Regions from separate parts of the Psychrobacter sp. CX14 genome, predicted to be linked through region 1. Evidence: riboswitches for the same ligand, from Rfam matches in the RefSeq annotation. Region 1 holds a riboswitch; the other holds the start of a gene.

The links. Region 1 has a riboswitch for thiamine pyrophosphate ahead of thiC (phosphomethylpyrimidine synthase ThiC). Riboswitches for the same ligand answer to the same signal wherever they lie in the genome.
Region 2: linked by a shared signal. The riboswitch ahead of thiM (hydroxyethylthiazole kinase) and the one ahead of thiC (phosphomethylpyrimidine synthase ThiC) in region 1 are both predicted to bind thiamine pyrophosphate.

Annotation. Positions count from the first base shown of each region.
Region 1 is NZ_CM183187.1:477,758-493,731, reverse strand. It holds gene argH (argininosuccinate lyase) at 1-239, shown strand, start outside; gene AC2SLO_RS02125 (oxidative damage protection protein) at 266-565, shown strand; gene phoU (phosphate signaling complex protein PhoU) at 670-1,425, opposite strand; gene pstB (phosphate ABC transporter ATP-binding protein PstB) at 1,644-2,555, opposite strand; gene pstA (phosphate ABC transporter permease PstA) at 2,620-3,513, opposite strand; gene pstC (phosphate ABC transporter permease subunit PstC) at 3,585-4,535, opposite strand; gene pstS (phosphate ABC transporter substrate-binding protein PstS) at 4,673-5,842, opposite strand; gene AC2SLO_RS02095 (septal ring lytic transglycosylase RlpA family protein) at 6,308-6,670, shown strand; TPP riboswitch at 6,819-6,952, shown strand; gene thiC (phosphomethylpyrimidine synthase ThiC) at 7,237-9,237, shown strand; gene AC2SLO_RS02085 (fructose bisphosphate aldolase) at 9,385-10,275, opposite strand; gene AC2SLO_RS02080 (META domain-containing protein) at 10,711-11,229, shown strand; gene AC2SLO_RS02075 (DUF1852 domain-containing protein) at 11,725-12,720, shown strand; gene AC2SLO_RS02070 (methionine synthase) at 12,826-13,854, shown strand; gene AC2SLO_RS02065 (flavin reductase) at 13,934-14,446, shown strand; gene AC2SLO_RS02060 (sulfite exporter TauE/SafE family protein) at 14,596-15,429, shown strand; gene AC2SLO_RS02055 (IS256 family transposase, variant Zn-binding type) at 15,632-15,974, shown strand, end outside.
Region 2 is NZ_CM183187.1:1,359,758-1,375,731, reverse strand. It holds gene carB (carbamoyl-phosphate synthase large subunit) at 1-2,082, shown strand, start outside; gene greA (transcription elongation factor GreA) at 2,357-2,833, shown strand; gene AC2SLO_RS05680 (septal ring lytic transglycosylase RlpA family protein) at 3,174-3,770, shown strand; TPP riboswitch at 4,032-4,120, shown strand; gene thiM (hydroxyethylthiazole kinase) at 4,211-5,026, shown strand; gene thiE (thiamine phosphate synthase) at 5,119-5,769, shown strand; gene thiD (bifunctional hydroxymethylpyrimidine kinase/phosphomethylpyrimidine kinase) at 5,780-6,565, shown strand; gene AC2SLO_RS05660 (DMT family transporter) at 6,575-7,516, shown strand; gene radA (DNA repair protein RadA) at 7,549-8,997, opposite strand; gene lptB (LPS export ABC transporter ATP-binding protein) at 9,133-9,849, opposite strand; gene lptA (lipopolysaccharide transport periplasmic protein LptA) at 9,937-10,437, opposite strand; gene lptC (LPS export ABC transporter periplasmic protein LptC) at 10,751-11,341, opposite strand; gene AC2SLO_RS05635 (KdsC family phosphatase) at 11,458-11,985, opposite strand; gene AC2SLO_RS05630 (KpsF/GutQ family sugar-phosphate isomerase) at 12,168-13,166, opposite strand; gene hfq (RNA chaperone Hfq) at 13,552-14,163, opposite strand; gene miaA (tRNA (adenosine(37)-N6)-dimethylallyltransferase MiaA) at 14,566-15,666, opposite strand; gene mutL (DNA mismatch repair endonuclease MutL) at 15,724-15,974, opposite strand, start outside.

The DNA of each region.
Region 1 (15,974 bases):
AAGTCGTCGGCAATGCCGTTGCCTTAGCCATTGAAGAAGGCGTCGATTTAAGCGAGCTTGAGCTTGGACAATTGCAGCAGTTTAGTGATGCTATTGGTGAAGATGTATTTGACTATCTCACCTTAGAAGGCTCGCTTGCTGCCCGTGACCATTTAGGCGGTACTGCGCCGAACCAAGTTATTAAAGCGGTGGCTCGTGGTCGTGAACGCTTGGCTAAATACAATATCGACACTCAATAAACCACTGATATTAATAGGATAAAATAATGACAACTACTTTTGATCCAAAAGCGAATACCGTATTTTGCCGCAAATATAAACAAGATTTACCAAAAATGCCAAAGCCACCTTTTCCTAACAAAAAAGGTGAGGAGCTTCAAAATAGCGTATCTAAAAAAGCATGGGATGAGTGGCTAGAATTACAGACCATGCTGATTAATGAAAACCATTTAAGCATGATTAATCCTGATGCCAAAAAGTTCATTAATGAGCAACGTGAGAAATTCTTCGATAATGAAGACTACGAGCGTCCTTCAGGATATACGCCTGAAACTGACAGCAAGTAAAACGCTTCACTAAACCACCTGAGTGAATATGTAAAAGTTTGAAGCAATAAAAAAGGAGCAACCCTAGGGCTGCTCCTTTTTTAGGTCAGTAATTAACGGCTCCGTTACAAATTACCGTTACCGTTATGGTTACGTGCAGCTATATGATTAGACGCCTCTTGAACCGCTTGTTCTACGGTCACAAAGTCAGTATGTCGCACATCTTTACCACTGGTGCAATAAATAACTAATTCAGCAATATTACGCGCATGATCACCGACACGCTCTAACGCACGCAGTACCCACAAAATATTAATGACTTTAGACACATGACGGCTGTCTTCCATAATATAAGTCATTAAAGATCGCGTCGCTGTTTGATATTCAGCATTCACCACATCATCACTTTGTAATACGGTAAGGGCTTGCTCAGGATCCATACGGACAAAGGCATCAAGTGAATCGAGTAGCATTAGTCGAACTTGATTAGATAAATGCTGAACTTCGGAATACCCTCTTGGTGACTCGCCCTCTTTTGCTAGCTGAACAGCCATACGGGCAATTTTACTGGCTTCATCACCCACTCGTTCTAAGTCAACCACGCCTTTACTTAATGCCATGACGAGACGTAGGTCATTGGCTGCTAATTGACGCTTGGCGACCAGCAAAATAATCTGCTCATCGACCTTAATCTCCATCTGGTTGACGTTAGTATCATCATCGATAACTTTTATGGCGGTTTCAGAATTACCATCAACGAGTGAATGCGTGGCTAAGGTCACTTGTTCTGCTACTAACCGTCCCATCTCCATAAATAGCTCAACACTTTGTCTTAAATCTTGATCAAAGCTTTTAGACAGATGTTTTTCAGATGTGGGCATAAGGATATCCTATTCTTTTTGTGAAATGTTTCCGTACACAACATGTCCATGAACAAACAAGCCAAATAACAGACAATACCTCTAAGTTGTGCTCAGGATTTGTCGCTATTTGGCTTGGCTATCTAAAATTGAGTCGGTATAACTTAGCGTAACGCTTACACTTTATATTAGATAAGCATCAACTAACAATGCTTATTTTTATAAAGAATCGTTTAGCGTTAGCCATAACGACCTGTAATATAGTCTTCAGTCGCTTTTTGTGCTGGGTTAGTGAAGACTTGATTGGTCTCACCCATCTCAACCATATCACCTAGGTACATATAACAGGTATAGTCAGAAACACGAGCCGCTTGTTGCATGTTATGGGTTACGATAGCAATGGTATAGTCGTGTTTTAAGTCTTCGATAAGATCTTCAATCGCACCGGTTGAAATTGGGTCAAGTGCTGACGTTGGCTCATCTAATAACAATACTTCAGGCTTAGTTGCTACACCGCGAGCGATACATAGGCGCTGCTGCTGACCACCTGATAAAGACAGACCAGATGCTTTTAGCTTATCTTTTACTTCTGGCCATAATGCTGACTTTTTAAGCGCCCACTCAACGCGCTCATCAAGATCGGCCTTGCTCAGCTTTTCATACAAGCGCACACCAAATGCCACGTTGTCATAAATAGACATTGGGAATGGCGTTGGCTTCTGGAATACCATACCGACGCGGGCACGTAGTAAGTTCACATCAACATCTTTATCTAAGATATTTTTGCCGTCAAGAATGATTTTACCGTCAGCACGCATGCCTGGGTACAAATCATACATTCGGTTAAAGGTACGTAGCAGCGTAGATTTACCACAGCCAGATGGGCCGATAAATGCCGTTACATTCTTTTCAGGAATGTCGATGTTGATTTGCTTTAGGGCTTTAAAATCGCCGTAATAAAAGTCCAAATCACGGATTTTCATTTTTGGATTTGGCATATTGTCTGGCAAATCAGCAACGGTTTGTTTGGTAAAAGAGGCCGTATCTGGCTGCTCTTGTTGATTACCCGTCTGAATTGGCTGCTCTAACATACTTTCACCACTGTTGTTTGTGGTGTTAACGACTGCTTTTTTCTCTAATGTGTCTGACATAATCATACCTTATATATCACTTAAAAATGAGTAACGGTTGTGTGTGCTTGTTTGTTTAATCAGCTTAATTTTTCTCGCGGCCAACAATACGAGCAAGGATGTTAAGGCCTAATACAGAGAAGGTAACTAACAAAGCACCACCCCATGCAATCATATTCTGTGTGTCATCTGGTGCTGCAGCAAATTGGTAAATGGTCATTGGTAAGTTGGCCATAGCACTGCCCATGTCCCAACTAAAGAATCGGTTATTTAGTGCCGTAAATAGTAATGGTGCGGTCTCACCGGTAATACGGGCAAAGCCTAAAAGAACACCGGTAATCAAACCTGATTTTGCGGCACTCATTGTTACTGAAGTCACTACTTTCCACTTCGGTGCGCCTAGCGCATAAGAGGCTTCGCGCAATTGGTTAGGTACTAAGTTCAACATGGTTTCGGTGCTACGTACCACAACTGGGATAATAATCAGTGCCAGTGCAATAGCGCCTGCCCAACCTGAGAAGCTGCGGTTGTTTACCATTAATGTAAACACAAATAGACCAATAACAATAGAGGGCGCTGATAACAAAATGTCATTTAAGAAACGTGTTGCTTTACCAAGCCATGAGCCTTGAGAGAACTCTGCTAAATAAACGCCAGCCATGAGTCCGATAGGTGCGCCTATCAACAGACCGCTACCTGCAATCATGATCGAACCCACAATCGCATTTCGCAAACCACCCATGGTATTAGGCGGCGGCGTATCGACGGTAAAGATAGGCATGGTAAGCATCGCCTCCATCCCTTTACGCAGTAGATCAAATAAGATCCAGCCCAGCCAAAATAAACCAAAACTCATAGCCAATACGGCAAAGATAAGACCCAGTACGTTATAGAACTTACGCTTTGAGTACAGTGACTTATTCATGCGCTGCTCAAAACTGCTTGGGCTACTAGAGGCTGATGTTACACTTGAATTCATTGTCATAATATTTTTCCTGCCAAATACCTTACATATCTATGATTAAGTCGTCTAAAAATAGCTGCCTAAAATTAGTTACCAGCTCTCTTATCAATACGTGACAACATGATTTTAGATATGGATAAAACAACAAAAGTTATAACAAATAGAATTAAGCCTAGATGTAATAAGGTGGCGACGTGCATTTCACTAGAGGCTTCCGCAAATTCATTGGCAATTGACGAGGTAATAGTCACACCTGAGCCGAATAAATTTGAATTAATGTTATAAGTGTTACCGACTAAGAAAGTTACCGCCATGGTTTCACCCAGTGCACGGCCAAGACCAAGAATCACACCACCAACAACACCCGCTTTGGTATAAGGTAGGATAATCTTATACATGACTTCCCAAGTAGTCGCCCCTGCGCCATAAGCCGATTCTTTTAATAACTCTGGAACCACCGAGAACACATCTCGCATGGTGGCAGCAATAAAAGGAATGATCATAATGGCTAAGATTAACGAGGCAGTGAAAACACCGATCCCCAGCGGCGGTCCGCCAAAAAAGCTACCAATAACCGGTATCGGACCAAAGTTATCAATAATGAAAGGTTGAACATATTTGGCAAATAAAGGCGCTAATATGAAAAAGCCCCACATACCATAAATAATAGACGGAATACCCGCTAATAATTCAATGGCCATACCCAATGGACGCCGTAACGTCTTAGGGCAAAGCTCTGTTAAGAAGATTGCAATACCAAAGCTAACCGGAACGGCAATCAGAATAGCGATAATAGACGTCACAATGGTGCCGTAAATCGGGGCTAAAGCACCGTACTCATCATTAACGGTACTCCAATTTGAACTGGTATAAAAACCAAAACCAAATTCTTTAATGCTTGGCCATGCTCCGATAATTAGCGACAGCATGATTCCGCCTAAAGAAACCAATACTAATAACGCAAAGAACTTGGTCATATTGACAAAAATGACGTCGTTTCTTCGCTGCTTTGCTAGCTGAGCCTGTAAGTCAGACATGGTTACCCCAACATGAGTAGAAATTTAACTTTCTTAAAATTTATAAATCGAAATATAATTAGTAAAAGGCAAGTAAATGAATTGTCATTTACTTGCCAATTGTTTAACATTCATTAACAGTGACAAGTTAACGAATATTATTTAGGGGTATATACTGGCTGACCGTCAGCACCAACTACTTGCTTCCACTCTTCTTTGAATAGAGCGACAGCTTCGTCTGGGAATGGAACATAATCAAGGTCTAATGCCGCTTGATCACCTTCGTTATATGCCCAGTTAAAGAAGTTCAATACACCAGCAACTTTTTCAGGGTTCTTAGGCTGTTTGTGTACTAAGATGAAGGTTGCTGCAGCGATAGGCCATGCATCGGCAGTATCTGAGTTTGCGATAACTTTGTAGAAGCCTTCCGCTTTTGACCAATCAACGTTACCAGAGGCGGCGAATGATTCAGCAGATGGCTCAACTTTGTTACCCGCAGCGTTAATCATAGCGGTATGAGACATGTTGTTCTGCTTAGCGTAAGCATACTCAACATAACCGATTGAGTTAGGTGCTTGAGTTACCATACCAGCAACGCCTTCGTTACCTTTACCACCAACGCCAGTACCGGTTTGGTCAGTTGGCCATTCAACGCTTTTATCAACGCCGATGTTAGCCCAGTCGCTTGATACTTCATTTAGATAATAAGTGAAGTTGAACGTAGTACCAGAACCGTCAGAACGGTGAACCGTAGTGATGTTGGCATCAGGAAGCTCAACGCCTTCGTTTAATGCAGTGATTGCTGGATCGTTCCACTTAGTGATTTTACCTAGGTAGATATCAGCCAATACTTCGCCGCTTAATACCAATTCACCAGGCTCAATACCTTCGATATTAACGATAGGTACAACGCCGCCGATAACGGTTGGGAACTGGATAAGACCGGCTTCTGCTAGCTCTTCTGGCTTAAGCGGCTTATCTGATGCACCGAAATCAACTGTGTTTGCTTTAATCTGCTTAACGCCACCTGAAGAACCGATAGAGTTATAGTTGACTTGACCTTTGGTAGCGTTTTGGAAGTCAGCAGACCATTTTTGATAGATAGGTGCTGGGAAAGATGCACCGGCACCACTGATGTTCATTTCAACGCCTTCAATGTCTGTGTAGCTATCAGCACTACCAGCAGTTGAATTGGTTGATTCAGAAGCGGTTGTGCCTTCAGTAGTGGTGGCTGTCTCACCATTTGTAGCGGTGTCGTCCGTTTTCTTGTCACAAGCGGCTAAACTTAAAACACTTGCTACTGCTACGGCCAATAGTGAATAACGCATATTCTCTCCTAAAGAGTCATTGATAAATATTTTTATATAGGTAGGTAAAAATAGAGTTGCCACATAATGATGAATCCTTTTATCAGCTCCTCTATCGGATTGAGCACATTTTGCCCTCTAAATATGACAGTTTGATGAAATAATTATTTATTGTAAAAAATAGTAACTTTTAGAAAGCAATCTTTTTAAAAACTTACATTGCGTATGCTTTAACACGACTCCCACAGAGCTATCTATCTCACCATTAAGTATTCTTTACATTGACTTTACCTATTAGCAAGGTAAACTAAACCGTAGTCCTGTACACTACGCATTCAATGTTTTGGTGCAGACAATTTAATTTTGCTACCCGTCAGGGCTCTTAATAGAGTAATACTTAGGACTAACAGCCTAAGATTAACGGTAACGCCAAGATTCTATTGTAACAATGTGTCCCAACCATTAATGAAAAAACAGGTACAACCTATGAAAAAACTTTTTATGCCATTTGCTCTGCTGTTAACTATGTTATTAACAGTACCTGCCAACGCTGGCCTCGCCTCGTGGTATGGTCCAGGGTTCCATGGTAAAAGAACGGCATCAGGCGCCATTTATAATATGTACGCCATGACAGCCGCTCATAAATCACTGCCTTTCGGTTCTAAAGTAAAAGTAACCAATCTTAAGAACAACAAATCGGTTGTGGTTAAAATTACTGACCGTGGTCCATTCACCCCAGGTCGTATTATTGATTTATCTAAAAAAGCAAACCAGTCGCTAAACTGCAACTTATGTAAAGTGGACGTCGAAGTACTGAGTAGAGGCGACGGCAAGTACCGTAAACAGTAAGTCTTACTGACATTATTATGTGCAAAAAGCCAATGGATTAATCCATTGGCTTTTTTTGTGTTATAAAGGAAATGGCATATAAGATTTAAATGCAATTGAAGACTGTTATTGGACTCAAAGTTTGATAAGATATCTGTATTATCAAAATCATTAAGACTCGGGGTGCAGGCCATCTGTTCGCTAATAGTTTAGTTACTATTATTGGACAAAGCGTTTGCTGAGACATCACCCGTTGAACCTGATGCGGTTAATACCGCCGTAGGAAAGTCATTGCAACTCCCCTATCCTTTATAAAGACCTGCTCATTATCATGACGAGCCAGACTCACGCTTATGTTAATCCTTTAAAATTCGCATGCTTATTTATCAATATATAAGCGCATAATATTTAAAGAGATATTCTCAAGTTACCGTCTGCTGATACAGGGTTTATTTATAAACAAATAGGGTACTGTCAAAACGACAAAATCTGCACTTACCGAGTCTTTATTTTTACCTCCGGTTTTTAGCCTTTTATTCTAGAAGCCAACGTGGCAATTGCCATTAGCAAAAAATAAGGAAATTCCCATGAGTAATGCAGAAAATAGTATCAAAACTCCCGCTCACCGCAACGCCAAAGACGAGCGCTTTGACGAAGAAGCCCGCGACTTAACGCGCAGCCTGCCCGCCTCACGCAAAGTATATATCGAAGGCTCACGTCCTGATATCCAAGTGCCGATGCGTGAAATTACTCTAACCGATACTCCAACTGGCGGTTTTGGTCTCGAAAATGGCGAAAAGAACCCGCCTTTTTATGTCTATGACACCTCGGGCGTGTATACCGACCCCAATGTTAATATCGATTTGACTAAAGGCTTGCCAAAGCTGCGTGAAAAGTGGATTGAAGAACGTGGTGATACTGAAATTCTAGACGGCCTATCAAGCAACTACGGTAATGAGCGTGCGCGTGACATCAAAACTGCTAACATTCGCTTTGCTCATATCGATAAGCCACGTCGTGCCAAAGCAGGTAAGAACGTTACCCAAATGCATTATGCACGCCAAGGTATTATTACTCCTGAAATGGAATATATCGCCATTCGTGAGACTCAAAAGCAGCATGAACGGACCGATATGCGTCAACATGCTGGCGAAAGCTTCGGTGCCAATACCCCAAAAATTATCACCCCTGAATTTGTGCGTGATGAAGTAGCCGCCGGCCGAGCCATTATTCCAAACAACATCAACCACCCTGAATCTGAGCCAATGATTATCGGTCGTAATTTCCTAGTGAAAATTAACGCCAATATCGGTAATTCAGCACTGGGCTCAAGCATTGATGAAGAGGTGTCGAAGATGACGTGGGCTACCCGTTGGGGTGCGGACACCATCATGGACTTATCAACTGGTAAGAATATCCACGAAACCCGTGAATGGATTATCCGTAACTCGCCAGTGCCAATCGGTACCGTGCCTATCTATCAAGCACTAGAAAAAGTCGATGGCGTAGCAGAAGACTTAACTTGGGAGATATTCCGCGATACCTTAATTGAACAAGCTGAACAAGGCGTGGACTACTTTACTATTCATGCTGGCGTACTACTGCGCTATGTGCCATTAACTGCTAAACGTCTGACCGGTATCGTCTCTCGTGGCGGCTCTATCATGGCCCAGTGGTGTTTAGCGCATCATAAAGAAAGCTTTTTATATACCCACTTTGAAGAAATCTGCGAAATCATGAAGCAGTATGACGTGGCTTTTAGTTTAGGCGATGGTTTGCGTCCGGGCTGTTTGCAAGATGCCAACGATGAAGCTCAATTTGGTGAACTGCGTACTTTAGGCGAGCTGACTCAAGTGGCTTGGGAACATGATGTACAAGTTATGATTGAAGGTCCAGGTCATGTTGCCATGAACCGTATTAAAGAGAACATGGATCTACAGCTTGAGATGTGTCATGAAGCGCCTTTCTATACCCTAGGCCCATTGACCACAGATATCGCTCCTGGTTATGACCATATTACCAGTGCTATCGGTGCGGCTATGATTGGCTGGTATGGTACGGCAATGCTGTGTTATGTGACCCCAAAAGAGCATTTGGGCTTACCGAATAAAAAAGACGTAAAAGATGGCATTATCACTTATAAGATAGCTGCCCATGCTGCTGACCTTGCTAAAGGTCACCCTGGCGCTCAAGCTCGAGACAATGCTCTGTCTAAAGCTCGCTTTGAATTCCGCTGGGATGACCAGTTTAACCTGGCCTTAGATCCAGATACCGCACGTGAATATCATGATGAGACGCTGCCGAAAGATGCGCATAAGTCAGCTCACTTCTGCTCAATGTGTGGTCCTAAGTTCTGCTCAATGAAGATCACTCAAAATGTGCGCGAATATGCAGCAGGCCTGCCTACCGGTAGCGAGGTAACCCCAAGTAGTGGCGAGCTGTCTGATGATGTACATCTAATCAAAGAAGTGGATACTGAGCTTGTTGGTCAAGTCGGTGAAGCCAGCTTTGAGGAAGTACAAAAAGGCATGGAACAGATGAGTGAGAAATATAACAGCGAAGGACGCCAGTTGTATAAAGAGGTTTAATAAAAAGGTATATGATCTAGATCTTTAGTGCTAAAATAATAAAAGAGCTTGAATCTCTAGAGATTCAAGCTCTTTGCTTTTGTATAGGTTTAAAACAGCAGCATTAAGAATAAATAACCTAAAAACTGTGCTTGTAAGATGAACTATCTATACTTTAGATGCGGTATAGATTTTGTCGATTGATGCATCAATAGTCGCTGAGAATTCTTCGTCTGTTTGAGACTTAGATAAACCTTCAGTGAAAGCACGCGAGAAGCTAGCAATCATACCTGGGTTTTGTTTTAAACGCTCACAAGCTTCATCACGACTATAACCACCTGATAAGGCAACCACTTTAAGCACTTTTGGATGGTTAACTAACTCTTTATAGAAGCCTTGCTCTTCTGGCAGTGTCAGCTTCAACATCACTTGATGGTCATCATCTAAGCTGTCTAAGTTACGTAGAATCTCCTCTTTTAGTAACACTTCGCTTTCAAGCTTATCTTTGCTTTCGATGTTAACTTCAGGCTCAACGATTGGTATAAAGCCTTCAGACAAAATCTGCTTCGCCACGTCAAACTGCTGTTGTACCACAACTTCGATACCGTGTTGGCTCGCTTGATGGATAACCGAGCGCATTTTGGTACCAAAGATAGGATAGTTTTTTGCCTTCTCTAGTAATGCCGCCAGATTTGGAATTGGCTTCATCACTTGTACACCATCCATCTCTTCTGCCAGACCTTTATCTACTTTTAAGAAAGGAACGATATTTTTATCTTCCCATAAGTAGTTAGCGGTTGGCTTACCATTCACTTCGCGGTCCATCGTGTCTTCAAACAAGATAGCGCCCAATACACGACCACTGTCAAAGCAATCACAAGTCATGATACGGGTGCGCATTTCATGCACTTTAGCAAACATCTCATCATCATTTGAGTATTCGCTTTCTTCTACGCCATACATACGTAGCGCTTTTGGTGTACTGCCTCCACTTTGATCAAGGGCTGCGATAAATCCAGTGTCATTTTTGATACGTTCTAGCTGTTGCTGATAGCTCATGATTTTTCCTATTTCTATGCTAAAAGTGAATGAAAGAGTGATAAAAGGAGTAACTTAATTTTTGTTATAAAGGTAACATAGCTTAGCAAAAAAATCCGCATTGTTCATGTTTAATAGCGAGGCAAACCATTACCCTAAAGCTTACTATATAACTGTCACTGCTTGGATAATTTCTGTTGGTATTATACGCTACTGAGCCCGAAAAATAAGCCTAGATAGCAGCAAAAATACAAGAGTATTACGCCTCTATTGACTCAATTCTACTCGATTAGTACTCTGTTGAATTTTAATTACGGGTTAACGATGAAGACAGTTAATAGTTAATACTTTTAGTATTCGAATGGTTATTATATCTTGTATGCAAAAATAGGCTCTGTGATAATGGGGCTTAAAATAACAAATAACCCTAATTTTTTCACTTTTAAAGAGAGTATTATGAAAGCATTAAATGTACTGATAATGGTCACTACCCTTACTATAGGCGCTCTTGCTGCTGGGTGTCAAACCACCAACGGCGTACAAACTACCACTCCGCATGCTCATTCTAAAATCACTACCCAACCGATTACTAATGATGTGTTACAAGCCTACAATTGGCAGCTTATTGATGCAGTTGATGCTGATAACCAAAAGGTAGATGAGCTGTTTATTAATCCGTCTAAGCCATTGACCTTAAACTTTATGGCAACTGACAGTGGCAATCTCGTTAACTTTAAAAACACCTGTAATAATATTTCAGCGCCTTATAGTATTAATAATGGTGATGTACACATTGGCAATATCATGAGCACTATGATGGCTTGTCCAGATACCGAAGCAAAATTCGATGCCGCCACAGTAAAAACAGTGATGGGCACATATACTTTGAGCAAAAATAGTGGCAATGTGCCTGTGTTAGTTATTTCAAATGACAACCAAGTGTCTCATTTTAAAGCCGTTGCTAAAAATAAATAACCGTCATCCATATCTTATTATCTCATTACGAAGGAGTGCTTATCTCTAGGCGCTCCTTTTTTATGCCTCTCACACCTTCTTATATCTCCCCGGTTTGGCTAGCTTTATTGTTATACCAGTTGATACTTTCTAATAGTAGGATGAATAGAATTCATTTATAGCAAAATCTGTCTATTCTTTAATCAATTTCTATCCACGACACCTGAGTAACTATTCTTCTATCTAATTGACATTCACTAATCACGCTGATATCAAGCCAATCCTATACACCCCTTATATAATATAGCCTTAGCTATTAAAAACCTTTAAATTACTCTGATTTTTAATCCTTAAAATCACCTTTAAATAGTATTCCTTTATTTAAAGCATCTATAAACATGAATTAAATTCATCTTATTTTTAATTTATATCGTTTTTATTCATGTTATATATTGAGTATGATTCATCACATACAGACATTTGGTCGATTTAAAAATTAAGATAGAGGGTAATCCGATGAGCAAGCAGTTAACCTATTCAATCTCGAAAATTCGTTTTGATGAAAACTACAAACCGGCAGACAGCACGCGTCTGACAACCAACTTTGCGAATTTAGCCCGTGGCAATAGCCGCCAAGAAAACCTACGCAAAACGCTAACCATGATCAACAACCGCTTTAACGCGTTAGCCAACTGGGACAATCCAAATGCAGACCGCTACTCAGTTGAAGTAGATATTATTTCTGCAGATTTAGACGTCGAAGGAGATGGTAAGACTTTTCCAGCGATTGAAATGCTACAAACCACTATCGTTGATCATAAAGAGAACAAGCGTATTGAGGGCATTATCGGTAACAGTTTCTCCTCTTATGTGCGCGATTACGACTTTAGCGTGGTATTGCTCGATCATTTTGATAAGAATCCAAACACACCACCACCTGAAAGCTTCGGTGCACTGCACGGCAAACTGTTCCAGCACTTATTAAATTCAGACGCTTACAGAGCCAACTTTAATAAGCAGCCTGTTATTTGCTTGAGCGTGTCGACCAGCAAAACCTATCACCGCACAACCAATCAACATCCCGTATTGGGCGTGGAATACAGACAAGATGAATACTCGTTAACTGATGAGTATTTTCATAAAATGGGCTTAAGAGTGCGTTACTTTAAGCCTAAAGGCAGCGTGGCACCACTGGCGTTTTACTTCTCTGGTGACCTGTTGGCCGATTATACTGATCTCGAATTAATCAGTGCAATCAGTACGATGGAGACTTTCCAGAAGATTTACCGTCCGGAGATTTACAATGCCAATTCAGCAGCCGGTCAGGTTTATCAGCCAAGCTTAGAGTATCAAGATTACTCACTGACTCAAATTGTCTATGACCGTGAAGAGCGCAGTCAGTTAGCAGTGAAACAAGGTAGATTTACTGAAGAGCAATTTATTAAGCCGCATCAAGAATTACTTAATGAGTGGGCAGCAAGTTTAGATGACTCGAGCACTACATCTAGTTAAAATGATGCACATACTAAAAACGTGGCTTAAGCGTTTGCTTACTGATTAAAACCGACCGCTCCCAAATATATCAAACATCAAACCAGATTAGAGAAGATAAATAACATGGCACTATTATTACCAACGTCAACCGCAGGCAGCTTACCAAAACCTTCGTGGCTGGCAGAGCCTGAAAAATTATGGTCTCCTTGGAAATTAGAGGGTGACGCGCTTATCGAAGCCAAACAAGATGCGCTACGTGTGTCATTGCAAGAACAAGTCAATGCAGGCATCGATATTGTCAGTGACGGCGAGCAGACTCGTCAGCATTTCGTGACAACCTTTATTGAGCATCTCGATGGTGTTGATTTTGAAAATCGTGAAACAGTTAAAATCCGTAATCGCTATGAAGCGAGCGTTCCCTCAGTAGTCGGTGCGGTTAGCCGTCAAAAGCCAGTGTTTGTTGAGGATGCTGCTTTTTTACGGGCACAAACCGATCAACCTATTAAATGGGCGCTGCCTGGTCCAATGACCATGGTGGATACTTTATATGATGGTCATTATAAGAGCCGTGAAAAATTAGCTTGGGAATTTGCCAAAATATTAAACCAAGAAGCCAAAGATTTGGAGGCTGCTGGCGTAGATATTATCCAGTTTGATGAGCCTGCCTTTAATGTCTTCTTCGATGAGGTCAGTGACTGGGGTGTTGCCACGTTAGAGCGTGCTATTGAAGGCTTGAAATGTGAAACGGCAGTACATATCTGTTATGGCTATGGTATTAAAGCCAATACCGACTGGAAAAAGACGCTGGGTTCAGAATGGCGTCAGTACGAAGAGATATTCCCTAAGCTTCAGCAGTCTCAGATTGATATTGTATCGCTAGAATGTATCAATTCACGTGTACCAATGGACTTGATTGAATTGATTCGCGGTAAGAAAGTGATGGTTGGTGCCATCGATGTGGCAACCAATGAGATTGAAACACCGGAAGAAGTAGCCGATGTGCTACGTAAAGCCTTGCAATTCGTCGATGCAGACAAGCTATACCCATCGACCAACTGCGGTATGGCGCCTCTATCACGTCAAATCGCTCGAGATAAGTTACATGCGTTAAGTGCAGGCTCAGCCATTGTTCGTAATGAGCTAACTCGCTAGTTTTGCTAATAAGCAATAACAGGCGTGATATAAATAAGGTATTTAGTACTCTATCAAAACCAACCTTAGGATGACAGTCATGATTGAAGCAACCGATTTTAGAGATGCCATGTCTTTGTTAACGACTGCTGTCAATGTCGTCACCACCAAAGGCGCCACTGGCATTCATGGATTTACAGCCTCTGCGGTGTGCAGCGTCACCGACACACCGCCGACGTTATTGGTCTGTATGAATACCACTTCTCGTTCCCATGCGCATTTCGTTGATAATAAAGTGTTAAGCGTCAATGTGCTGGGTGCCCATCATGAACAAATCTCGAATGCTTTTGCATCTAGACTAGATTCTGAAGCGCGCTTTAAACAGGCTAATTGGACTGAGCTTAAAACAGGTGCGCCTATTTTGGAAGATGCTTTAGTGAGTTTTGATTGTGAAATTGACCAAATCCAAGAGGTAGGAACACACAGCGTATTTATGTGCCGCGTTGTCGCTATTAAGCAAGCCGAGCAGCATAGAGGAAAGGGAGAGAGCTTAGTCTATTTTAATAGATCTTATCATCAGCTTGGTCAAAGTGCTCAAGCACAAATTGCTTAGCTACAGACTAAAATAAAGAGGGTCTATGTATTATTCGATAGACCTTGATTTAAGCACTACTCACTTATCTCTAATAAAAATCGTAATCTGGCCAACCAACGTTTGATAAACTATCAAACCAAATAAACTTGACTGAGATATAAAATCCCGTGGAATTAATCATCTTTTTAATTATTGGCGCTCTAGCAGGATTTGCTGCGGGGCTTTTTGGTGTGGGCGGTGGCACGATAATCGTACCCCTGCTTTTTATTGTGTTTACCCAAATGGACTACCCTGCTGACGCAATTATGCATTTAGCGTTAGGGACATCACTGGCGACCATTATTGTAACCTCTATTAGCTCGTTAATGGCGCACAATAAAAAAGGCTCAGTGATGTGGCCTGTGTTTAAAAATCTAGCACCTGGCATGGCAATCGGCTGCTTTTTGGGCGCAGGATTGGCAGGACAAATCTCTGGAATTCACTTACAAATTATCGTTGGTGTGTTCTTGCTTTGGGTTGCTTATAAAATGTTCGCTAAAGCCAAGAATCAGGCAACACCGGCAAATGCTAACAGTCAAAACGTCGGTTATACAGAGGCTCACCTACCGTCAACACCTAAGCAATTAGCCGCTGGCGGCGTGATTGGTATCGCCTCGGCCATCTTCGGTATTGGCGGCGGCAGTTTAACCGTGCCCTACCTCACCCGTTATGGGGTGGTCATGCAAAAAGCAGTGGGCACTTCAGCAGCTTGCGGCTTGCCGATTGCGATTGCTGGCGCGTTAGGCTTTATGCTGTTTGGTATGCAGCAAAAATTAGATGTACCAAATACCATTGGCTTTGTGCATATTTATGCCTTTTTAGGTATTAGCGTCATGAGCTTTTTTACAGCCAAACTAGGTGCAAAAGTCGCTCATATTCTATCTCCGGCGATGCTAAAGAGATGCTTTGCTGTGCTACTAACTGTTGTCGGCTGTTACTTCCTATACAAAGGTCTGCGTTAGGCCTGACAATTATAGTCAGCGAACTACTCAGCGGTTACAGTGTTAACCTCGCTAAGCCTACATTTGTAGGACTGACACTCGGTTGCTTTGTAACCATGTTAGACCTCTTTGACTATATATTACGCCTAGTGATTAAAGGTGTAATGGACAAAATTCAGGCTGACACCCCCTTTAAAGCTATATACTATAAGTATTTGCAAGGATTGAAAGCCATGAATCAAAAAACTGCCCTTTTTGTGGTGAAAAACACACTAAAAAGAATGGTTATAAATCAGGGAAACAGCAGTACAAATGCCTTGTTTGTAATCGGCAGTTTTTAGGTGGCAGGCGGCTCAATAATACAACTTTGTGGCAAGAATATACTCAAGGTAAACAGACTTATAAACAACTTGCTCATAAGTATGGCTGTAGCATAAAGACCATACAAAGGCGACTAGATACAATTGAGATAAAGTCACTTAATAAGCTACCTACTCGTGCCAACATAGTGATGGACACGACCTACTTTGGTAGAACATTTGGCTTAATGGTATTTCTCGACTATA
Region 2 (15,974 bases), 880 kb from region 1:
AAAGCACTGCGCGGCTTAGAGACTGGTGCTGATGGCTTTGATGAACAAATCGATTTCGCCGCATTAAAAGCAGGTAAAATCAGCGAAGATAAAATCAAAGCGGAAATCACAAACCGCCTGACTGTGCCAACACCTGAGCGTATCTTCTATTTAGCAGACGCTTTCCGTTTGGGTATGAGTGTTGATGAGGTCTTTAAATTTACCAATATCGACCCATGGTTCTTAGTACAAATTGAAGACATCGTTAAAACCGAAGAGCAAGTAAAACTACTAGGTTTCGGCGGCATCACTGCTAAGAACTTACGTCAATTCAAACGCAAAGGCCTATCAGATTTACGTCTAGCCAAATTACTTGGCGTATCGCAAAAGCAGCTGCGTAAAAAGCGTTGGGACTTAGATGTTCACCCTGTTTATAAACGTGTGGATACCTGTGCTGCTGAGTTTGCAACCTCTACAGCATACATGTACTCAACCTATGATGAAGAGTGTGAAGCCAACCCAACTGATAACAAAAAAATCATGGTTATCGGCGGTGGTCCAAACCGTATTGGTCAAGGTATTGAGTTCGATTACTGCTGTGTACATGCCGCCCTTGCTATGCGTGAAGACGGTTATGAAACCATCATGGTGAACTGTAACCCTGAAACAGTATCAACCGATTATGATACCTCAGACCGTCTGTACTTTGAGTCAATCACGCTAGAGGATGTGCTAGAGATCGTACGTATCGAGAAGCCAGAAGGCGTTATCGTACAGTTTGGTGGTCAGACACCGCTTAAATTAGCCCGTAGCTTAGAAGCAGCTGGCGTTAACATCATTGGTACCTCTCCTGACGCTATCGACCGTGCAGAAGACCGTGAGCGTTTCCAGCATATGATTCAACAGCTAAACCTGATTCAGCCACCGAACGCGCTAGCGACTAGCATGGAAGATGGCCTGATGAAGGCAAGCAGCGTTGGCTATCCATTAGTGGTTCGTCCGTCATACGTTCTTGGCGGCCGTGCGATGGAAATTGTTTATAACGAAGATGAGCTTAAGCACTACTTGCGTACTGCGGTACGTGCATCAAACGAAGCACCCGTCCTACTAGACCGCTTCTTAGACGATGCGATCGAAGTAGACGTAGACTGTGTGAGCGATGGTAATGAAGTGGTTATCGGCGGTATCATGCAGCACATTGAGCAAGCCGGCGTTCACTCAGGTGACTCAGCTTGTTCATTACCTCCTTACTCATTGTCTGATGAGATTTGTGATGAGATGCGCGCTCAAACTGTTTCTATGGCCAAAGAGCTTGGCGTGATCGGTCTGATGAACGTCCAATTTGCAGTAAAAGATGGCACGGTTTATATTCTAGAAGTGAACCCTCGTGCAGCGCGTACAGTACCTTTTGTCTCTAAATGTATCGGTACATCCTTAGCACAAGTTGCCGCACGTTGTATGGCAGGCACATCGTTACAAGACCAGAAATTTACCAAAGAAATTAAGCCGGCCTTCTTTGCGGTTAAAGAATCGGTATTCCCATTTGCTAAGTTCCCAGGTGTTGACCCTATCTTAAGCCCTGAGATGAAGTCTACTGGTGAGGTTATGGGCGTAGGTAAGACCTTTGGTGAGGCCTTCTATAAAGGTATTATCGGTACAAACGAGCGTCTACCAGGTCTACCAGAAGAAGGCGAAATCAAAACCGTATTCTTATCAGTGCGTGACAGCGACAAGCCAAACTTACCACCGATTGCTAAGCAATTGGTTGATTACGGCTTTAAACTGGTTGCCACTTCAGGTACTGAGAAATATCTAAACGAGCAAGGTATTGAGTGCGCACGTATTAACAAAGTAACCGAAGGCCGCCCACACATTGTCGATGCCTTGAAAAATGGTGAAATAGACCTTATTATCAATACAACTGAGGGCAAACAAGCACAAGAAGATTCGTTCTCTATTCGCCGTAATGCCTTACAGAGCAAGGTTTTCTACGTAACTACACTAGGCGCTGCTGATGCTGTATGTAAGTCATACGCCATTGATCTACCATTTGATGTGTATAAGTTACAAACCTTACATGCTCAAGCAGATACTGCTGAATAATTGACATTGTGCTATTAAACAAGCAAAATTAGCGTTTAACAAACCCTATTTTGCAGCGTTATTATTATTTGAATTCATTGCTAATCGATCACGTCGGTTAGCAATTTTTTATAAGGGTCTGTTCTGTTTTTTGATTGAGACAGCTTTGAGTTAAGACTCCTTTTAGCTAAGACAGTACCCATTAACATCTTATGAATTTTGCACACAACACCATCCAATAGGCTGGTGTTGTGGTGTTTTTTATCTATCAATTTGTTTATCTGAGGAAAATGATATGCAACGCTACCCTATGACTCCGCAAGGACACGCTACATTAGAGGCCGAACTTAAACAGCTTAAGTCTGTTGATCGTCCACGCATTACTGCCGCTATCGCAGAAGCGCGCGAACATGGCGACTTAAAAGAAAATGCTGAATATCATGCTGCACGCGAACAACAAGGCTTTTGTGAAGCCCGTATCCGCGACATAGAAGCCAAGTTATCTGGTGCTCAAGTCATTGATCCTACTGAGCTACCAAGAGAAGGCCGCGTCGTCTTTGGTGTGACCGTAGTCATAGAGAATCTAGATACCGAAGAGCAAAAGCGCTATAAAATCGTCGGTGATGACGAAGCTGATTTTAAAAACAACAAGATCTCAATCAACTCCCCTATCGCTCGCGGCCTAATTGGTAAAGAAGAAGGCGATGAAGCGCGTATCCAAACCCCAAGTGGTGTGGTCGAGTTCGAAGTGGTTGAAGTTATTTACGAATAATCCGTAGCTGCTGTTAATCAGGTTGCCTAACTAACGAATGGTTTTTGAGTGATAAGATAAAAGTAACCATTGACGCTAGGTTCAAAAAATTGTTCACATTAATTAACAAATGGTTTATTATCTATAAACCTGAACTCCAGCGTCACTTGCAAAACATAAGCGATTAATGTTAAGTTACAAAACACAAACAAACGCAAATTTACTTGTGACACTTTGTGTGTATCTTACACTCTTGATGTTTTATAGCTATTCGAACCAGTTTAAGTATTATGTTTAATATGAAAAATGCATAGTCTTATGAGTTTGAATTATTAAATTAATAAATGCTTACGAGGCAATTATGAAGATATTCTCATCCACATTATGTGCGCTAGCATGTATGGTTGGAGCTACCTCATTAGGTCATGCTACTGATTCTAAGCAGACTATTAGCGTTAACAGTTCAAGCGACATCGATGTGGTACTTAACGAATTATCGCGTCAGCAAAAACAAGCCCCTTCGCTTATTCAGACTTCATTTGAGCCATCCTCTCTTGCAGAGAATAGCAGCTTAATTAGCGGCAAGTCATCAAACGCTGTTAAGCAAGATGACGATTTGTTATCTCATCTAACTCTAGTAGCATCAAATGCAGTAAGCCGTTTTAAACAAAGTGGCCGTGCATCTTGGTACGGTGGCAAATTCCATGGCCGTAAAACTGCCAGTGGCGAGCCGTTCAACATGCATTCAATGACAGCAGCACACCCCTCTTTACCGTTTAACACATATTTAAAAGTAACCAATAAAAACAACGGTAAAAGCGTTGTGGTTAAAGTAAATGACCGTGGTCCTTTCCATGGTAACCGTGTATTAGATTTATCTTATGGCGCTGCCAAAAAGATTGGTCTGGTGAAACGTGGTATTGCAAACGTTGCTATTGAAAAGGTAAGCTCGCCTTAGTCAATAGCTAAGTTAGTGTAAGCTGTAAATATATGAGTAAGATACAAAAGAAGGCCTGCCCATTGCAGGTCTTTTTTGTGCCTATTTAATTATCATTTATCTAAACTATTTATTTATAGACTTTGCAATATTCAAAATGTATTAGCTAATAGCCCTCGTCTCTAACGTATAAATTCAAGGCGTTAACATAGCAGCGATGCTTGTTAAAAAAAACCAAGTTCGTTATGATGGATGGGTTAAAGCTATAGCATGCTTATATTATGTTAGTCACAGGGGCGCCATTTGGCTGAGATGTACCCTTTGAACCTGATCCAGATTATACTGGCGTAGGGAGTGTATAGTAGTCGCGGTTCTCTTATTTTATTGGTGCTAGCCTTATTTTGCGTTAGCCGCCGTTACGCTTTGTCTTCTCACGCCCTCTTTATCCACATGGAGGGAATATGCAATCTCAACTGATTCATTCTTGTATTACCAATCTCAAACAACTATCCCCCTTAGTCCATAACATCACTAACTTTGTTGCCAATAACACTGCTGCCAATATATTACTGGCTGCCGGTGCATCCCCTGCTATGGTCTGCGATATCAAAGAAGCGCCTGAGTTTGTGCTATTAGCACGTGCTTTGACTATTAATATCGGTACGCTTACCCAAGACTCTTTAAGCAGTATGCTTGCAACAACCAAGGTCGCTCATGAGAACCATATTCCTTGGGTATTAGACCCTGTTGCCGTGGGTGCTACTACATTTCGTCAACAGGCGTGTCAGGAACTCATTAAATTCAAGCCAGACGTGATTCGCGGTAATGCTTCAGAGATTTTGGCTCTAGCCGGTATGAATAGTCAAAGCAAAGGCGCAGACAGTGGCGATAGCGTAGATGCCGCCAAAGCAGCCGCTAAAGTATTAACACAATATGCCAAAGTTGTGGTGGTCACCGGTGCGGTAGATTGGGTAGCGACTGACTCGCAAGGATGGTCAATTCATCACGGCCATCCTTTAATGGCACGTGTTACCGCTACCGGCTGCGGCCTGACATCCTTAATAGGCGCCTTTATCGGTGCCAATCATACTAAGCGTCCTGTTTCTACTGACGCCATCGCTGCAGCGACCGTCTCTGCGCTATGTTATTACGGACAAGCTGGCGAAATTGCGGCTCAAAAAGCCGAGGGCGCTGGCAGCTTTTATGTTCATTTCTTAGACGCTTTATATAATATAGATGCAGACAGGGTAAGTAAAAATGCAAAAATTAATATTTAAATAATGAGACTAACTCAATAGTGATGCTTTATCAGATTCATTACTCTTATCATCCATAATAAAATAATTAATAAACCATTATGACTAATAATATGATTACTCAAAAAAATAAGTCCGCAGATGCCTTAGCCTTATATCTTGTGACAGACAGTAGACTAACGGCACAGCGTGGATTAATTGAAACCGTAATGGCTGCTATTGACGGTGGCGTTACCCTTGTACAACTGCGTGACAAACATGCTAGCGACGATAGCTTGTATCGACAAGCCTGTTCGCTAAAAGAAGCCATCAATGGACGCGTGCCGTTAGTGATTAATGACCGAGTATTGATTGCCAAAAAAGCAAAGCTTGATGGCGCTCATATTGGCCAAGGCGACTTAAGTGTAATCGAGGCACGCCAAATCCTAGGGCCGGAGGCGTGGCTAGGACTGTCTATTAATAATATGGCTGAATTAAATAATGCGCACAATCAGGATTTAGCCCAACTCGATTACTTTGGTATGGGGCCTGTGTTTGCTACCCGTACTAAACCGGACCATTCAGCACCGATTGGCGTTGAGGGCTTAAAACAGTTATCGCAAGCCAGCCAACTACCAACGGTTGGCATTGGCGGCATTCAGTTAAATAATGCAAAAGACGTTTATCAAACAGGCTGTGATGGTATTGCGGTGGTCTCTGCCATTTGCGCCGCTGCTGACCCAAAGCAAGCAAGTGCTGATTTATTAGCCTGTCGTTCACTCTAAAGAGGTTTTTATGATTACTAATATCTTAAGTATCGCAGGAACAGATTGTACCGGTGGCGCTGGTATTCAAGCGGATATTAAGGCTATTAGCGCCAATGGGAGCTATGCCATGAGCGTCATAACTGCCGTCGTCGCTCAAAACACCCAAGGCGTGCAACAGATTGAGATGATGCCAATCGACTTAATTCGTGCTCAGATTGATTCTGTGTTTACCGACGTACAAGTCGATGCTGTCAAAATAGGTATGCTCGGTAATGCAGAGGTTATCAACTGCGTGGCAGAAGCCTTAGCTAAGTACAAGCCAAGTAAAGTGGTACTTGATCCAGTAATGGTCGCCAAAAGCGGTGACAGATTATTAGACAATGATGCCGTCACTGCCTTACGCAATAGGTTAATTCCGCAAGTGAACCTAATCACTCCAAACCTGCCAGAAGCAGCTGATTTATTGGGAACGGCTGAAGCCAGCAATCGTGATGACATGATTCATCAAGCCCAACAATTGGGCGTGCCAACTTTCTTAAAGGGTGGTCATTTAGAGAGCAACGACTCACCGGATTTATTATGTATTGATGATTCGTTTTATTGGCTTGAAGGCAAACGTATCCCAACCAAAAACAGTCATGGTACGGGCTGTACTTTATCTTCGGCCATTGCCACCTTTTGGGGACAAGGCGACACCCTTGATGAGGCGTGTAGAAAAGCCAAAGACTATTTAACCGGTGCGCTGAGTGAAGCTGACACACTCAATGTTGGTCACGGTCATGGACCGGTACATCATTTTTATAAATACTACTAGGCCCTCACTATGTCTACACTCAAAAAAGGACTACCCTCCCCTTATGTGATGCTTATTATCGCACCTCTATTGTGGGCGACCAGTAATATCACAGGAAAATTAGGCAAAGGATGGCTAACTCCCTATGAGATGACTTTTTTTCGTTGGTTTTTGGCAGCACTGATTCTAAGCTTTGCTGCCAAACGCTTTATTCGTCAAGACTGGACGATGCTCAAGAAGCACTGGTTATGGTTGTTTGTGGTCGGGGGTAGCGGTTTCGCTCTATTTAACTTAGTGCTGTATAGCGCATTCTCACTCGGTGCAACAGTAGTCAATGTCTCGATTATTACCGCACTTATTCCTACTGGCGTGATTTGTATTACCGCCTTGCTGTATAAAGATAAGACACATCCGCTGCAGTGGTTCGGAGTTGCTATCGCATTTGCAGGAGTACTGTGGATATTAACCGGTGGTCAACCCTTTACGCTAGTGAACTATAAATTTGCGCTAGGTGACTCTCTAGCACTGATTACCACCGCTATCTATATCGGGTATTCAGTCGCTCTACGCCATGCACCAAAGATACACTGGGCAAGTATGATGTGGGCGATGAGCTTAGCAGGACTTATCGTGTCTGTCCCATTTTATGGTTATGATTTAATACTTAATGGCTTACATTTCCCTGACTGGAAAGGCTGGTTACTGCTACTCTATATCGCTATATTTATCTCGATTATCTCCAAGCTTTTTTATATGGAGAGTGTGATTCAAATCGGTGCTGATAGAGCCTCTTTAACCATGAATCTATTGCCCGTATTTGGTGCCGTCATGGGCGTATTATTTTTTCAAGACGAGTCTATGACTACCAATCATGTGATTGCTTTGGCACTGGTGATGACCGGCATCTTCTGTTCAGAATATGGTGCTCATCTAAAGCGCCAAGCCAGCAATACATTACTTAGTAGACCCTAGAAGCTAAGAATAAAACCCAAATAAAGGTTTGTTTAAATCTCGAAAGCTCTATCAATCGCATCATCTAATCGGTCAGCTGTAATCACATTAATACCCTTAAATTGCCCCATTAAATCTTTTGGGGCATTGGCTTTGGGCACAATAGCATGCTTAAAACCATGTTTCATCGCCTCTTTTAAACGCTCTTGACCGTTTGGCACAGGGCGTATTTCTCCTGAAAGCCCCACCTCACCAAAGACTGCTAAGGAGGATGGTAGCGGTTTCTCTTTAATGCTCGAAGCACAGGCCAATAACACAGCCAAATCAGAGCCTGTCTCCATCACCTTAACACCGCCAACCACGTTGACATACACATCCTGCCCACTGGTATGAATACCGCCATGACGGTGCATGACTGCAAGCAGCATCGCCAAACGCTGGGGGTCTAAGCCTAATGCCATACGTCTGGGCTGACCAGCTGAATCATCCACCAAGGCCTGCACCTCGACCAATAACGGACGTGTGCCTTCACGGCTGACCATGACCACAGAACCTGATATGGGCTTATCGTAACGACTTAAAAATATCGCTGACGGGTTCGCCACCTCTTTCAGGCCCGTATCGGTCATGCCAAAGATACCAAGCTCATTGACCGCACCAAAACGGTTTTTGACAGCACGAATCATTCTAAATCGTGAGTCAGACTGACCCTCAAAGTACAATACCGTATCGACCATATGCTCAAGCACACGAGGGCCTGCCAATGTACCCTCTTTGGTTACGTGACCGACCAAGAATAGCGCCGTACCTGTTTGTTTTGCATAACGCGTTAGCATGGCCGCTGACTCACGGATTTGACTGACGCCGCCGGGTGCTGAATTAATCGCGTCAGTATAAATCGTCTGAATAGAGTCAATGATGGCTACTGCTGGCTGCTCTTGGGTTAAAGCAGCACAAATAGTCTCAACATTGGTCTCTGTCATGACTTTTAGGTGCTCGCTTGGCAAGCCTAGACGCTGAGCACGCATAGCGACTTGTGATAAAGACTCCTCACCTGTGACGTAGAGCGCGCTACCGGACAATGACTCCGGATCTGCCATGTTTGCTGCCGTTTGCAGCAAAATGGTTGATTTACCGATACCTGGATCACCACCAATAAGTACTACCGAACCGGCTACTAAGCCGCCACCTAATACTCGATTAAACTCGCCGATACCGGTAGGCAACCGTGTATCAAAAGTGACATTTACTGAATTTAAGGTAACCACACCGCTTTGTGAGCCGGAATAGTTGGCACGATCTCCAGCCTTAACGCCGCCAGATTTTGCCCCAGCATGACTGGCTGGCATCGGTGCTTTATTCGCAGCTTTATGATGCGGCAAGCTGACATTCGGTGCTTCAACCAGCGTGTTCCATTCACCACAATCTGAGCACTGCCCTGCCCATTTACCAAAATAGGCACCACAATTTTGACAGACATAACTGGTTTTTGATTTCGCCATAATTTAGACCTTTATAGTTTGATAAATGAGCACCATTAGCCGCTTATTAAAGGGGATAACAGAAATTTTAGAGTTAAAAATAGCCGGCTTATCAGGCCAGCTATTATTAAATTGCGTATAGAGCAAGGCGGACAATTAGCACAGTGCTTGGAAATCTCGTCCCAAGTACACCTCTTTCACCAACTCGTTATTCAAGATTTCATCAGGCGTGCCGTTGGCAATAATGGCACCTTCACTCACGATATATGCGCATTCACAAATGGCAAGCGTTTCACGTACGTTGTGATCAGTAATCAATACGCCAATACCACGATGTTTTAGCGCAATAATTACATCTTTAATATCACTGACCGAAATCGGATCAACACCAGCGAACGGCTCATCTAATAAAATAAACTTAGGATCAGCCGCCAGCGCACGGGCAATCTCACAGCGGCGACGCTCACCACCTGATACACTCATACCTAACGAATGACGGACATGACCCAAGTTAAATTCAGAAATCAGTTTCTCAAGCTCACTTTTCTGCGCCGCTTTATCCAAATCTTTTCGAGTTTGCAAAATGGCCATGATATTATCTTGTACAGATAGTTTTCGGAAGATAGACGCTTCCTGCGGCAGATAGCCGATACCAGCACGTGCACGCTCATGCATGGCATATTTAGACAAGTCTTGGTCACCTAATTTAACCACGCCCTTATCCATATTCACCAGACCAACCACCATATAGAAACTGGTGGTTTTACCGGCACCGTTTGGCCCTAGCAGACCCACAACCTGACCTTGCTCAACACTAAATGACACATCCTTAACCACCCAGCGCTTACCATAGCGTTTGGCTAAGCTGCGCATGGTTAATGTGGTCGTTTGGTTGTTTGACGTAGAGACAGGTCGCGTATCTGTTACCTGGTCGGCGTTAATCTGCTGAGTGGCCATAACTTATCTTACTCCTCTACGGCTATTCGATTCACTTGGTGGGAAAATAAGCTCTACACGTTGGCTACCACCGGCTGTGGCTTCCACATCACCCACTTTTAAGCTGTAGCGAATCTCATTACCTGAGAAGCTGGCTCCGTTTTGGGTTAACTTAGCATTACCCGTTAGCGTCACGATACCGTTTTGGGCATTGTAATCAATTTTATTTGCTTGACCTTTGGCAAGGCCTTTCTCTTTGGTCACCACTTGCTGCATTGTCGCTGGACGACCCGTAGCAATGGCCGAGCGAATGCTACGATTATCGGATAGATTAACGGTAATATTATCCGCTGCAAGCTTCAACGTCCCTTGGGTAATGGTGACATTACCTGAATAAGAAGTCACCCCAGTGCGCTCACTATAAGTTGCTTTGTTTGCCAACAAACGGATGGGCTGCTGCGCATCAGACGGCAAAGCATAAGCATTAAATGAAGCCACTGCTACCATTGTGGTAACAGCCACCATTGTTACTTTTCTGGCTTGATTTAATAGAGTGTTTGCAAGGTGCTGCGCTATGGTATTAGAGCGTTGATTCACAGTGTCGTTCCTAAGATTATGGCCTAAAAATAATGTCTAATATTTTATATGATATGGTCTTTATATGGGGGTATTGCCCCGCCTATTCAATTAGGCAAAGAGCGATATAGTTTAGCATCTATCTTATTATATCGTTAGCTGCTCGCCTAACCTATCTGCGTTATGGCTTATCTATAAATTGAGTTTATAAGCTAACTGTTATTGGTTTAAAGAATGAATGATATTGCAAGATATGATCGATTTAGAATACAGGTTGGTCATTACGCGCAGGCGGCATAAAAGTGACAGCAACCTGCTCAAACTCATAATCACCTGTACTCATATCTGCCTTAAAACTTGCTGAATCAAAGCTATTTTCAGCTTGAGTCACCTCAATCGGCTTATCGCTATAGACTTTTTTGGCCTTTAAATCACCAATCAGCTCCTCAGCAACCAGCTTCATTGGCGGCTTAACATCTCCTTGTGCATCTGTCGACTGACGACTTGAGAAGAGCACATTGTTGGTCATAACCACTTTGGACTGCTCATGATATATGGTCGCTTCATCAGCATTGACCACAACATTTCTGTCAGCATTGGGGCGCCAGTTTAATGTCATACCATTCATTTTATCAGAATTCTCAGCTGCATAATGCGTTAGGTCGTCGGCAGTTAGTGAGTATTCTGCATAGCCATTTTCATTAGTTTGCACCGCTAAGATATCGGTTGCTTCATATTCGATATTGGTCTCAGAGAGGTTAATCACAGAGTCAAGCTCGCCCTGATTGCGATAGAACCAAACCGCAAACACCGTCACTAACAGCGATAAGATAAATAAGAAACGCGTATTCATTAAACCTCTTTGTCACTACAAAAAATTATTAGGTTAACTATACCACGCTGCACCATTGAGGCGCTCAGAGTTATGGTTTAGTTCACTAAATTTAGGCTATCTCGTTTACTCAGTATTTAGTCGAGGATATATTGGCTTAAATACTCATCGTATTTGCCGTGGCCTTTTAAGATTAAATCGCAGACTTCACGAACTGCCCCTTCACCGCCATCACGTGTGGTTACCATCATCACACGGCTTAAGACGTCTTGATGCGCATTAGGTACAGTAGCAGAAAACCCCACCGACTGTAGCGCTTTAATATCAGGTAAATCATCACCCATATAGGCGCAATCGGCCAACTCTATAGATAAATCGCTCAATAGCTCTTTTAATGCAGCAAGTTTATCATCTCGACCTTGCACCACATAATCAATACCCATCTCTTTGGCACGTTTATCAACCATAGCGCTTGAACGACCCGTGATGATGGCCGTCTTAACGCCCGCTGTTTTAAGCGACTTCACGCCGATGCCATCTTTGACATTAAAAGACTTGGTCTCAATACCGTTGGCATCATAAGTGATATAACCATTCGACAAGATACCATCGACATCAAGTACCAGTAATTTTACGTTGCCCGCAGCTTTAATTAAATCTTGCATTGCTTATTCCTTTTGTCTCATCTCGTCTAATAGTGTTTTAATTTTAAATACTTTATTTTGGATGTTCTTGATATTTTATAGGATGAATGAACGCTGTGACATCTTAAATATTCTGGCGAATTTCGTGATTAAAGCGAATTTCGGGATTAAACAATAAGCCCTATAAGCCTTCAGTTACAAGGTTAACTCACCCCTGCTTTTAATAAGTCGTGGATGGTGATAATTCCTTCTAGATGCTGCTTTTCGTCGACAATAAGCAGCTGATTGATCGCTTTTTCATTCATCATGGTCAAGGCATCAGAGGCACGCATGTCTTTTGACACCTGCTGAGGATTGGCCGTCATGATATCGGCCATTGGCGTTTTTAAATCTATGTGCTTCTCTAACGCGCGTCTTAAATCACCATCGGTGAATATACCGACCACCCGCGTCTTATCATCAACAATCACAGCCATACCCAAACGACCACTGGTCATCACAAACAGTGCTTTATGCAAACTGGTTTCTTTATTAACGATTGGTAACTGCAAGTCTTTTTCTGTTTGATGCATCAGGTCACTGACACGCATCAATAATTTGCGACCCAGTGCCCCTGCCGGATGCGATAACGCAAAATCTTCAGAGGTAAAATGACGGGCATGTACCAGTGCGACCGCAATCGCATCACCTAAGGCTAAGGTTGCCGTAGTACTGGAGGTTGGTGCCAACCCTAGCGGACACGCTTCTTCTGACGCGCCTAAAGTTAAGGCCACGTCCGCAGCTTTTGGTAACATGCCGCGCTTATCACGGCTGATACTAATCAAGGGGATAGACAACTGTTTGACTACTGGCAATAGGGTCTTAATCTCATCAGATTCACCCGAATTAGAAATTGCTAGCAATATGTCACCTTTTACTAGCATACCCAAATCGCCGTGGCCGGCCTCACCAGGATGCATAAAAAAGGCAGGTGAGCCCGTAGAGGCAAAGGTAGCAGCAATTTTGCGGCCAATATGACCAGATTTACCCATGCCTGTGACTACCACACGACCACGGCAATTTAAAATCAGCTCACATGCTTGAACAAAGCGCTCATCAAGTTGTTCGATTAACAACTCTAACGCGGCATGCTCCGTGCGAATGGCATCAGTGGCAAATTTTATATACTGCTCTGCTGTCGGATGTGAAAAGGGTGCTTTCATAATAAGTAGCTGATTTGATAAAGAATGGAAATGCCAGAAGTCGCTTATTTAATAGACAGATGTTAACGCCTAATCTAAAGTAAGAAAAGTCTCTCTAAGCATTTTAAAGGTTAAGTTTAGCACAGTCTACTGGACCAACGCAGTGCTTCGAATGTGAATACATGTGAGCCACTACGGAATAAACGGTTTATTGTATTTATCTTGATTCATTAAATAGACTGCATTAAAAAAACCTGCAATAAAAGCAGGTTTAAATATGAATGACACAATAAGAGTAAATAAAACCATAAACGCTAGTAAAGACTTTTATTGGTATTTGATTAGTAAATAAGCTTCATAATATTACATTACATTCAGCTTATTAGATACGACTGATCGTTGACTATTATTCGTCTTCACCAAATCCTTTAGGCGGCGTATCGTGGTTACTGTGCGTGCTTGGGCCACTTGGGTCATCAAAGCCACGTTTCTCAAAGTTGCGATCATCAAAACCGCGCTGTGGACGATTGCTACCGACACCAAAAGTACGATCAGAATCAAAACCGCGATCACCCTCAAAGCCGCGCTCTACACCAAATCCGCGCTCTTGTACAAAGCCGCCACGTTCTTGATTAAAGCCGCGATCTGCAAATCCGCCGCCACGATTGAAGCTGCTACGTTTACTTGCAAATCCGCCTGGCTCAAAGCCTACCGAACCACGATCAAAACCGCCACTTGGTGCGCTACCGAAGCCGCCTTGATAGCCGACAGGCTGTTGACCTGTGCTGCCCACAGGTGCTGTACCGCTGCTGCGTGGGTTACGTGCTGGAACAACTGTTGAGATCGCATGTTTATAAACCATTTGGCTAACAGTATTTTTAAGCAATACCACATATTGGTCAAATGATTCAATTTGCCCTTGGAGCTTAATACCGTTTACTAAAAAGATGGAAACAGGAATACGGTCTTTACGAAGCGAATTCAAAAATGGGTCTTGTAATGTTTGTCCTTTAGACATGATAGATGTCTCCTTAATTTTTTAATTTATTATAAGTGGATGACAAATAATTATAATGAGAATCTGTACACCTTAATTTATACTTGGTTGTTATTAGTAAATGGGGGCACAGTCATTAAGAGTCAAATACAGCAATGAAAATCGACTGCTCAAATCACAACATCTTACTTAAAGTTATCTTAACACCGTAACAGTTTATAGCAGTGATGACTATAGTACAGTTATATCTATTGTCTTACATTTGATAGCTATCGTATGACTATTTATACTTGTTTTTTATACTTGTTTTGCTATATGTGACTGCCTATCTACACTAGCCTGTAACAATCGGATGCAGTGCGGATGGTTAAGGCATATAAAAGACACGCCACTATAATAAATAGCATTAACCCATCATACACATTAAAGTCGACTAAAGAGATAATGCTTTGCATCATTTATAGTAGAGAATTTGTATACCGCCTTACTCGCTTCTAATGGGGACGCATCGTCTGGCTTTTCATAAGTAGAAACTAAGTTCCTAAGCCACGTATATTGGCGCTTTGCAAGCTGCCTTGTCGCATATAATGCCTTATTTTTCATATCTTGACAAGCAATAGCCTCGTCTACAGCCTCACAGTCATGTTGTTTATTGTCAGTAAAATTATCATTAAGTATAAGATTTTTTATTGCTGGATGCTGGGTTGCGATTAGATAGTCTATCACTTGACGATAACCCACGCAGCGCATGGACGGCATATCAGGCGCTAACGGGTAATCTTTAATCAGTGATAACACCTCGTCTATAAAGCCTGCTTTCCACATCATCTCTAAACGCAGCTCAATTCGCTCATGCAGCCATTTTCTGTCCGGCATAACCGCAAGACCGAGCCAATATTGATCTGGATTATCTGACAACGCCAGCTTAGGTAAATCCTGCCACTCACTTAATGGTTTATTGGTCTGTTTATATACTTCAATGGCACGTGTGATACGCTGAGTATCGCCGATGTTTAACCGAGCCGCTATATCCGGATCGACTTGCTTTAAATAATCATGTAGCGCTTCAATACCCGCTTTTTGACGCCATGCTTCTACCTGTTCACGGATAGAAAAATCAGTTTCTGGAATCGGTGATAATCCTGAAAACAGTGCCATATAATACATCATAGTGCCGCCAACCAATAACGGGATTTTGCCACGCGCATGAATCTGTTTGATAAGCGCATCCACATCGGCAACAAAGCTTGCCACACTATAACTCTGATTGGGTTCAATAATATCGACTAAATAGTGCGGAAACTGTGCTAACTCCTTTGCTGTCGGCTTAGCTGTACCAATATTCATATCTTTATAAATAAGCGCAGAATCAACAGAGATAATCTCAAAACGACCCGTTTCATACAGCTCATATGCAAGCGAGGTCTTACCACTGGCCGTAGGTGCCATCAAACAAACCACTGCATTATCGGGTAATTGTTCACTTATCTTTTTAGGATTACGCTGCTCTGCCGTCTCAATCATGCTCTATACTCTTCGTCATCTTAATCGCTATTATTTTATCTAAAACCCTAAACCTACTTACTTACCTTGCCCGAGCATCATTTTCATCATCTCTTGCAACGTCAGCTTGGCTGCTACTTTCTGCTGTATCGAAGCCTGTAAGCGAGATACGTCATCACTATCATTACACGCCATTAGCCGATGATGCATACTTTGATTTAGCCATGCCAGCCTATTTGTCTCATCACACTGCTCATAACTGCCCATTACCTGCTCCACTGATGCATTATCGTGGCCCAAGGCTTCTATCAGATGAAAATCAGTACATA